DNA from 2 places in the Clostridium tanneri genome. Region 1 is predicted to be linked to the other one. Evidence: riboswitches for the same ligand, from Rfam matches in the RefSeq annotation. Region 1 holds a riboswitch; the other holds the start of a gene.
What was found. A riboswitch is a leader RNA that binds a small molecule or an ion and turns the genes downstream of it on or off. The one in region 1 is predicted to bind glycine.
Positions count from the first base shown of each region.

Region 2: it holds a riboswitch for glycine, as region 1 does, so the genes downstream of both, gcvT (glycine cleavage system aminomethyltransferase GcvT) here and P8V03_RS06185 (GrdX family protein) in region 1, are expected to answer to the same signal.

Region 1 covers NZ_JARUJP010000005.1:137,168-141,605, forward strand. Annotated here, with positions in the region: gene P8V03_RS06175 (tRNA (cytidine(34)-2'-O)-methyltransferase) at 98-565, shown strand; gene P8V03_RS06180 (DegV family protein) at 585-1,421, shown strand; glycine riboswitch at 2,055-2,157, shown strand; glycine riboswitch at 2,161-2,213, shown strand; gene P8V03_RS06185 (GrdX family protein) at 2,303-2,680, shown strand; gene trxB (thioredoxin-disulfide reductase) at 2,843-3,766, shown strand; gene P8V03_RS06195 (thioredoxin family protein) at 3,792-4,124, shown strand; gene P8V03_RS06200 (glycine/sarcosine/betaine reductase component B subunit) at 4,298-4,438, shown strand, end outside.
Region 2 covers NZ_JARUJP010000018.1:58,060-62,497, forward strand. Annotated here, with positions in the region: gene gcvPA (aminomethyl-transferring glycine dehydrogenase subunit GcvPA) at 1-1,122, opposite strand, end outside; gene gcvH (glycine cleavage system protein GcvH) at 1,134-1,508, opposite strand; gene gcvT (glycine cleavage system aminomethyltransferase GcvT) at 1,527-2,633, opposite strand; glycine riboswitch at 2,705-2,799, opposite strand; gene P8V03_RS14370 (MBL fold metallo-hydrolase) at 3,049-3,771, opposite strand; gene P8V03_RS14375 (hypothetical protein) at 3,961-4,438, shown strand, end outside.

The DNA.
Region 1 (4,438 bases):
GTAATATATTTAATGAAGTTTTTCAAATAGTTAGAAATCCTCCTTGCTATAGGAGGAATTTATTTCTTAATTGCAAAGTACAAAGGAGGAAAAAACATTGAGTTTAAATATAGTATTATTCCAACCGGAAATACCACAAAATACAGGGAATATAGCAAGGACTTGTGTTCTTACCAACTCTAAATTACATTTAATAAAGCCTTTAGGATTCAGCTTGGATGAAAAGCAGGTAAGAAGAGCAGGACTTGATTACTGGCAGTACTTAGACCTTACAATATATGAGTCCTATGAGGAACTTAGGGAAAAATATAAGAATTCTACTTTTTATTTTTCAACTACTCACGCTAAAAATTTCTATCATCAAGTAGAATATAAGGAGGGGGACTTTGTAGTATTTGGGAGAGAATCCTCAGGTTTGCCAGAGGTAATAAGGGAAAGTGATCCTGAGAGGTGTATAAAAGTACCAATGATAAATACTACTACTCGTTCTTTAAATTTATCTAACACCGTATCTATAGTTGCATATGAGGCACTGAGGCAGATGGATTTCCCTAATATGAAATAAGTAGGAAGGTTGTGAAGTGATGGAAAAGGTAAAGATAATAACAGATAGCACCGCAGACCTGCCAGACTATATTATAAAAAAGCATGATATAGAGGTACTCCCGCTTTTAGTTAGTATTAATGAGGAAAGCTATAAGGATGGAATAGATATAAACACCCATACCCTTTTAGCTAAAATGGCAAGCTCAGATACATTTCCAAAAACAGCTCAGGTAATACCTCAAAGATTTATAGAATGCTATAAAAAATATATAGATATGGGATATAAGGTAGTTTCCATTCACCTCTCCTCAAAAATGAGCGGAACATATCAATCAGCTTGTATTGCGAAAGAAACGCTGGAAACAGAAAATATAGTTGTCATAGATAGTTTAAATGTCACATCAGGATTAGGGCTCTTAGTGCTAAAGGCTGCTAAGTTGAAAGATATGGGACTTAATATAGAAGAAATAGAAAAAGAACTGTTAAAGATAATACCTCATATAAAAAGTGCGTTGGTTTTTAATAGTTTGGACAACCTCGTTAAAGGTGGGAGGTTGTCCAAAACAGCAGGAATTATAGGAAATATATTAAGTATAAAACCTATATTAGCGGTAGAAAATGGAGAAATGGTTGTTATTGATAAGGTTCGTGGAAGTAAGAAAGCTATAAGGGCTATTTTAGATTATGGAGATAAAAAGGGAATAAAACAAGGAGAAGATGTTATACTGTTAGAAATAGCTAGTAAGGATGTTAGTTCATTAAGAGAAGAGTTGAAGCTTAGGGGAAATGCTTTTATTGAATGCGAAGTTGGGTGTGTAGTTGGAGTTCATGCTGGACCAGATGCCTGTGGCATATTCTTTGTAGAAGATTTTTAAATCACTTTTATTCGGTAACTAGGGTCAATAGAGGTAAAAACTCATCTGACTTAAGTTTCACTTCATCGACAGTCTAGGAAGCTCTTGTATATTAATTTATTAACAACATACTAAATTAGAATGAAGCTTACCTTATTGCTTTTGTTTAAAATTTGTTTAAAATAAGTTGACTGTAATAGGTGCGGCTTATTTTTTTTATCAATGATTGTTAAAAAATAGTTCATAATTCCACAACTGGGTTGTTAATGAATTATCAATGGTTGAATTGGGTCAAAATATAAAAACTTAAAAGAAAATGACGAAAATTGTATAAATTTAGATTATTAAGTTACAAATTAGCGTATTTTGTTAGAGTTCATTGAAAAAATATACATAAATTCATTTTTTAGTAACCATATTGGTAAATGATGGGTGATATTATCAGCAATTCGAATATGATTTATTAGAAAATGTAATAATTAATATTTCAGAAAAGTATAGAATTTTTGCACTTGATAATATATAATAATAAATGTAAACAATAACATAACAAAAACATAACAAAATTCAATAATGTTGGATGAAATTTTCGGGAGATTAAGTAGAAATGTTAACAATCAGTTAATGCGAATTTACTTAGTTATATATCTAAAAAAGTAATTTTAGGTATATGACATCCTTAAGTGGATAGCCGAAGGAGGAAGTACTATAAGCGAAATAGTATGAAGCTCTCAGGCAAAAGGACCGAAAATGGACAAGTCTCTGGAAAGCATATGCACCGAAGGAGTAAAACTCTCAGGTTAATAGACAGAGGTAAAGGCTGAAGGCTTTTATCTCTGTTTTTTTGTGTGTCTAGTTGGAAATATATGTATGGCGCTTAAAGCCTATAAAGGAGAGTTAGTATGATAGAACCTATAATAGTTGTAACAAATAATCCCATGAGCAAAGAGAATTTAAGCAGTAAATATGTAACTGAATTTATAGATGGGTCTACCATAGATGTATTTAAGAAGGTAAGAAGCTATATTCATAATGGTCATAAACTTCTTACTCATCCTTTAATGAGTAGTATAAAACCAAATGAGACGCCTTATAGAACAGTTATTATATCAAAAAATAGAGAAAAAGCTGTAGAGGTGGACTCCTTAAAGTACATAGAAGAAGGAATAAGTTCAACTGAAAAGTTCACTAATAAGTTTGGAATTCCTAATTGGAGTGAACAGGTTTTAGAAGACTTTCAGTTGATAGATTATGATTTAATCTATCATGCCTTATATTAATGTAGCTTAATAAAGATTATAGTTCACCCTTTTAAGTAGAATGTACAGGAATTGAAAAACTTATTGTTATCCTGTAAAATTAAGGTTTAGTCATAAGGGCGAATAGCTCTAAGCAAATTTTATCAGTAATAGTTTAATTAGAGATAGTAGGAGGTAATGAAAATGTCACACATTTACGACACTATAATAATCGGTGGTGGACCAGCAGGATTATCAGCAGGACTTTATGCTGCAAGATCAAGAATGGATACATTACTTATTGAAAGAGCTAAATTTGGAGGACAAACTTCAACTACAGATGAATTAGAAAACTATCCAGGATCAATAGAGAATTGTACAGGTCCAAGTCTTATCGAAAGAATGAGAAAGCAAGCAGAGGAGTTTGGAGTTAACTTCGGAAAAGATGATATCGCAGAGGTAGAATTAGAGGGCGATGTTAAGGTTGTAAAGGGAAAAAATGAAACTTACAGAGCAAAGACTATAATAGTAGCAACAGGAGCTACTCCAAGACTTGCAGGATTTAAACAAGAGCAAGAACTAAGAGCAAAGGGAGTATCATATTGTGCTACTTGTGATGCAGACTTCTTTACAGAACTAGATATTGCAGTTATCGGTGGAGGAGATTCAGCTATAACTGAAGCAATATATCTTACAAAGTTTGCTGAGAGTGTAACTATAATTCACAGAAGAGATTCTTTAAGAGCAGCTAAGTCATTACAAGAAAAGGCTTTTGCAAATCCTAAGATAAAATTCATCTGGGATTCAACTGTTGATGCAGCTTTAGGAGATGAAATATTAGAAGGTCTTGTAGTAAGAAACTTAAAGACTGGTGAAACTAGTGAATTAAAAGTAGATGGATGCTTCGTATTTGTTGGATATGACCCAATTTCCCAATTGTTCGATGGACAATTAGAAATGGAAGGCGGATATATCGTAACAGATGAAGACATGAGAACAAACATGTCTGGAGTATTTGCTGCAGGGGATGTAAGAAAGAAAACTTTAAGACAGGTTATAACTGCAGCAGCAGATGGAGCTATAGCTGCAACAGCTGCTGAGCATTATATAGCAGAACATAGTAAATAAAAATTGGTAGTAGGAGGATTTTGAAATGATAGAATTAAACAAAGAGAATTTTGAAGCTGAAGTTTTAACTTATACTGAAAAGCCAGTTTTCGTAGATTTCTGGGGAGATAAATGTGAAATATGTAAACAGCTTATGCCAGGAGTACATGACCTTGAAGGAAAATATGGTGACAAGATAAAGTTTGCTAGCTTAAACACAAGCACTGCAAGAAGACTAGCTATATCACAAAAGGTTCTTGGATTACCAACAATGATAATCTACAAGGATGGAGAAAAGGCAACTTCAATAACTGCAGATAAAATTGCTTCATTAGATGATATAGAAGGATTTATAAAAGCTTACTACGAAACACTTTAATAGTTACTAATTAATAGTAGAGAGTTGGCAGTTTGCAAAATAAGTTAACTAAACAGCAGACTCTATGCTATTAAATAATAAATAATTACTCATAAACCTAGAAAATTGTATTAAATATTGATTGGGAGTTAAATACTTAACTCTCAATCCAAATAAATTTGGAGGTGAACACTTTGCGTTTAGAGTTAGGAAAAATCAACATAAAAGATATTCAATTTGGAGCTGAAACAAAGGTTGAAAATGGAGTTCTTTATGTAAACAAAGAAGAGTTACTAGCAACAGTTAGTGGAGATGAGAGACTTGCGAGCATAGAC
Region 2 (4,438 bases), on a different contig from region 1:
ATATTTTTCGCTCTTTGTTATCTCATTAAAAGCATAGTGGGATTTCTGTATACATTGCTCTGCCACTTCTCTTAACCCCTGCTTACCTAGGGTTGTTAAATATATTAATGCAGCTAAAGCATTGAGAGCTTGATTGGAGCAAATATTTGAAGAAGCTTTCTCCCTTCTTATATGCTGCTCCCTTGCCTGCATAGTCAAAACAAACCCTCTTTTACCATCCTTGTCTGTAGTTTCCCCTACAATTCTTCCTGGAATTTTTCTAAGGTGTTTTTTAGTTGTAGCAAGGAACCCCAAATAAGGTCCTCCATAGTTTAAATTATTGCCGAGAGATTGACCGTCGCCTACTGCTATATCCACCCCGTATTCTCCTGGATTTTTCAATATTCCTAGAGAAATAGGATCACAAGACACAATTAGCAGTGATTTATTTTCATGTACAACCCTTTCTATTTCTGACAATTCTTCAATTATTCCAAAGAAATTTGGTGTTTGGACTATAAAGGCTGCTGCATCTTTATTAAGTTCAGCTTTAAGCTTTTCTATATCAGTAGCTCCCCCTAATTCCTCTATTTCTATTACCTTTTGATTTTTAAATTTACAGTAAGTTTTTAATACCTTCCTTATTTCTGGATGAACAGCAGTAGACACAATAATATTCTTTCTTTTTGTTGTATCCACAGCCATTTGTGCAGCTTCTACAGCTGCTGTTGCTCCATCATACATAGACGCATTAGCTGCGTCCATTCCTGTAAGGTTAGCTATCATACTCTGATATTCAAATATTGTCTGCAGTGTTCCCTGACTTATCTCTGCTTGATAAGGTGTATAGGCAGTATAAAACTCAGATCTTCCTACTAAGTGTTTAATTATTGAAGGTATATAGTGGTCATAAGCCCCAGCACCTAAAAAGCAAACTAGCTCTTCACAGTTTTTATTTAAATTAGCTAACTTATTCATGTAATTTTCTACTTCAATCTCTGACATAGAAGGATTAATATTTAATCCTTTACTTAGACGAACTTCCTTTGGAATATCCTCAAATAAATCATCTATTGAGTTAATTCCTATGGATTTTAGCATTGATTCTTTATCCTCCACTGTCAAAGGTAAATATGGATGCATATTTACACCTCCTAACCACATACTTTTTTATATTCTTCTGAATTTAATAATCCCTCAAGCTCTAACTTATCATTAAGTTCAATAACTATCATCCAATTTCCAAAAGCATCTTCATTTACTGCTTCTGGACTATCTACTAAATTATCATTTATTTGAATCACTTTTCCGCTTACTGGTGTATACAAATCTGATGCTGCTTTTACCGATTCAACAACTCCAAAAGTATCTTCCTTAGATAATTCTGCACCTACCTGCGGAAGTTCAACGAAAACTATATCTCCTAAGGAATCCTGTGCATAGTCAGTGATTCCTATATAAGCCTTATCTCCTTCAACCTTTACCCATTCATGATCCTTACTATAAAGTAATTCCTTTAAAACCTTCATATTTAAATCCCCCTTAAATTATTTATTGTAATTCTTTTTATAAAATTTTTTACTAACTACCACAGCTTCACTAAGCTTATTTCTGACCTTTATAAAGATTGTGGTTCCTAAATTAGAATAATCATAATCGATTAAAGCAAGTCCTATATTCTTTTTCAACGATGGTGACAGATAACCGGTAGTAACTTGACCTATTTTCTTATCACCGACGAAAACTTCATAGCCATGTCTAGGAATACCTCTATCCTTCATTTCAAAGCCAACTATTTTTCTCTTTAAACCTTCTTCTTTTTGTTTCACAAGGGCATCTTTCCCTATAAAGTTTTCCTTATCCAGCCTAACGAAGAAATCTAATCCTGCTTCCAGAGGGGTTATTGTATCCAATAACTCATTTCCGTATAACGGTAAGTTTACCTCAAATCTTAAGGTATCTCTGCAGCCTAAACCTGCAGGCTTTAATCCATCTTCTTTTCCAGTTTCCAATATTTTATCCCATAAGGATACTGCCTTTTCTGAGGAGGTATAAATTTCAAAACCATCTTCCCCAGTATAGCCTGTTCTAGAAACTAAACATTTTATCCCTTCAATTGAAACATTCCTCTTACAGAAAAAGAATTTGATCTCCTGTAAACTTGTATCTACAAGCTTTTGAAGTATTTCTTCAGCCTTTGGACCCTGAATTGCAAGCTGAACCACTGAAGGAGATATATTATTAAGTTCTACATTAAATTTGCCTTTGTTCTCAACCATCCACTGAAAGTCCTTTTCAATATTTCCTGCATTTATTACTAAGAAAAAATGTTTTTCATTAAACCTGTACACTAATATATCATCTACAATTCCTCCGTCAGGATAACAAACAGGTGTATATAAAACTTGGTTATCTACAAGAGCCTTTACATCATTAGTTACTAAATTTTGCACAAAACTAAATGCATCTTCCCCAATTACTTCTACCTCACCCATATGGGAAACATCGAATAATCCTGCCTTTGTACGTACTGCTTCATGTTCCTGTATTATTCCCTCATATTGTACAGGCAGTGCCCAGCCTGCAAAGTCTATTATTTTTCCTCCATATTTTTCATAAGAATCAATTAATGGAGTTTTTTTCAATTGTTCCATATTTTTAATGCCCCCCTAATATTTTTTTCCATGACAAAAAGAGGATATGAATGTTAAAGCTTAATTTAACCCACATATCCTCTGTAACTTTACCTGAGAGTCTCGACACAAACTATGTCTTGCACCATCGGTTCTGTATTCAAACAGCCTTTCCAGAGTTTCGTCCTACAGCGCTAATTTTACCTGAGAGTTTCTAATATAGCCGTGGAACTATACTATTGCTCCTTCGGTTAACAAATGTTATCTCACGCTATAGTCATCCGAAGTTTTTTTATTATACCTTTATTATACTTACCAATTTTTTCATTTTCAAGAATAGTTAGAATATTAACACCCTTTATTACATTTTAAAATTTTCACCATGTATAATATAATAATCCAAAATGAATGTGCTGAGATTTTTTATACTAAATAATTAATTTTTATATATCATATCCATATTTTGTTTATGTACAGTCCTTGTATATTCTGATTCAAAGTCTACTTTTTTCCCTTCCATTAGATCTTTTAAATAGCTAATGGTACTAAATATATCTTCTTCTGATAAATTTGAAGTATGACTGGCTACAATTTTTTTAGCATTGTACTTTAAATAGTTTTCTAAAGTTTTAACATATGTAGAAACGTCCTCACTTTCTACATATACTATAGGTCTTTCTAAGTTATCTCCTACATATAGTACTTTCTCTTCCCGGTCAAATATGGAGATACTATCTACTGTGTGACCAGGGCTGTAGAATAATTCTATACCATCTTCTTCAAAGATAATTTTTTCTTCAAAGGTTATATTGGGCAAGAGCTTTTCTACTTTTCCATCAATATACTTAGTATTTTTATTTATTTGTTCTTCCCATAACTCATCTGATAGCTTTCTACAAAGCCTATGACCAATTATATTACTTCCTTTAAAGCTACAATTTCCCCATATATGATCCCAATGGAAGTGAGTATTAATTACTACTGTTTCTTTTTTACTGTTTAATTGATTTATAATTGCTTCCATACTGCCTGGACCGCAGAAGGTATCTATAAGATAGTTTTTTGATTTCTTTTCTATTAAAAAAACACTGGTTAAGTAGTTTTCGATACTATCGAAGGTAAACATAGTAGTACTTTTACTTATTCTTTCTATTTTCATAACTCTATCCTTTCATCTTTAACTTCAGCATATATTTTTTAAAATTGTCAAACAATCTCAGTTTATATATTAACATAAACAATAACTTATTTTAACCTATTTCCATTTCCCTCATATTTACTATAATTTGTTTACCTTTTTCCTATTTTTGAATACTATAGTATATAGCAATAATAATAGGAGATTTTCATGTTTACCAGAATACCTAAAGAGCTTCAAACGGACAAAGTATATGTACTACAAACTAAATACGCAGACGTAGATGGTGACGGAGTTCTTGAAACACTCACCCTCACCGGTAAAAAACCTTATGGAGAAAACGGTTTTATTGAAGACATAACTCTTACTATAAAAAATAAAAAAGCGGCTGCGGATATAGTAGTAAAACCAGAGAATAATGATGGTTATTCTCCAACCTTATTCATCGGAAAATTTACAGAGGACAAAGTTCCTCAAGTGCTTTTGTCTATCGCATCAGGAGGCAGCGGTGGATACTACTTTAATTATCTTTACTCCTTTAAGGACAATATCACCAAGTCTCTTTTCGATGTTGACAAATTCAATGAAATGAGCACCTATAATGCTGTTTATCAGGATTACTATAAAGTTAAAATCACTTCAGAGGACGGAAAGCTAAAGGGTTTAATAGATCTTACTGCTATAAGAG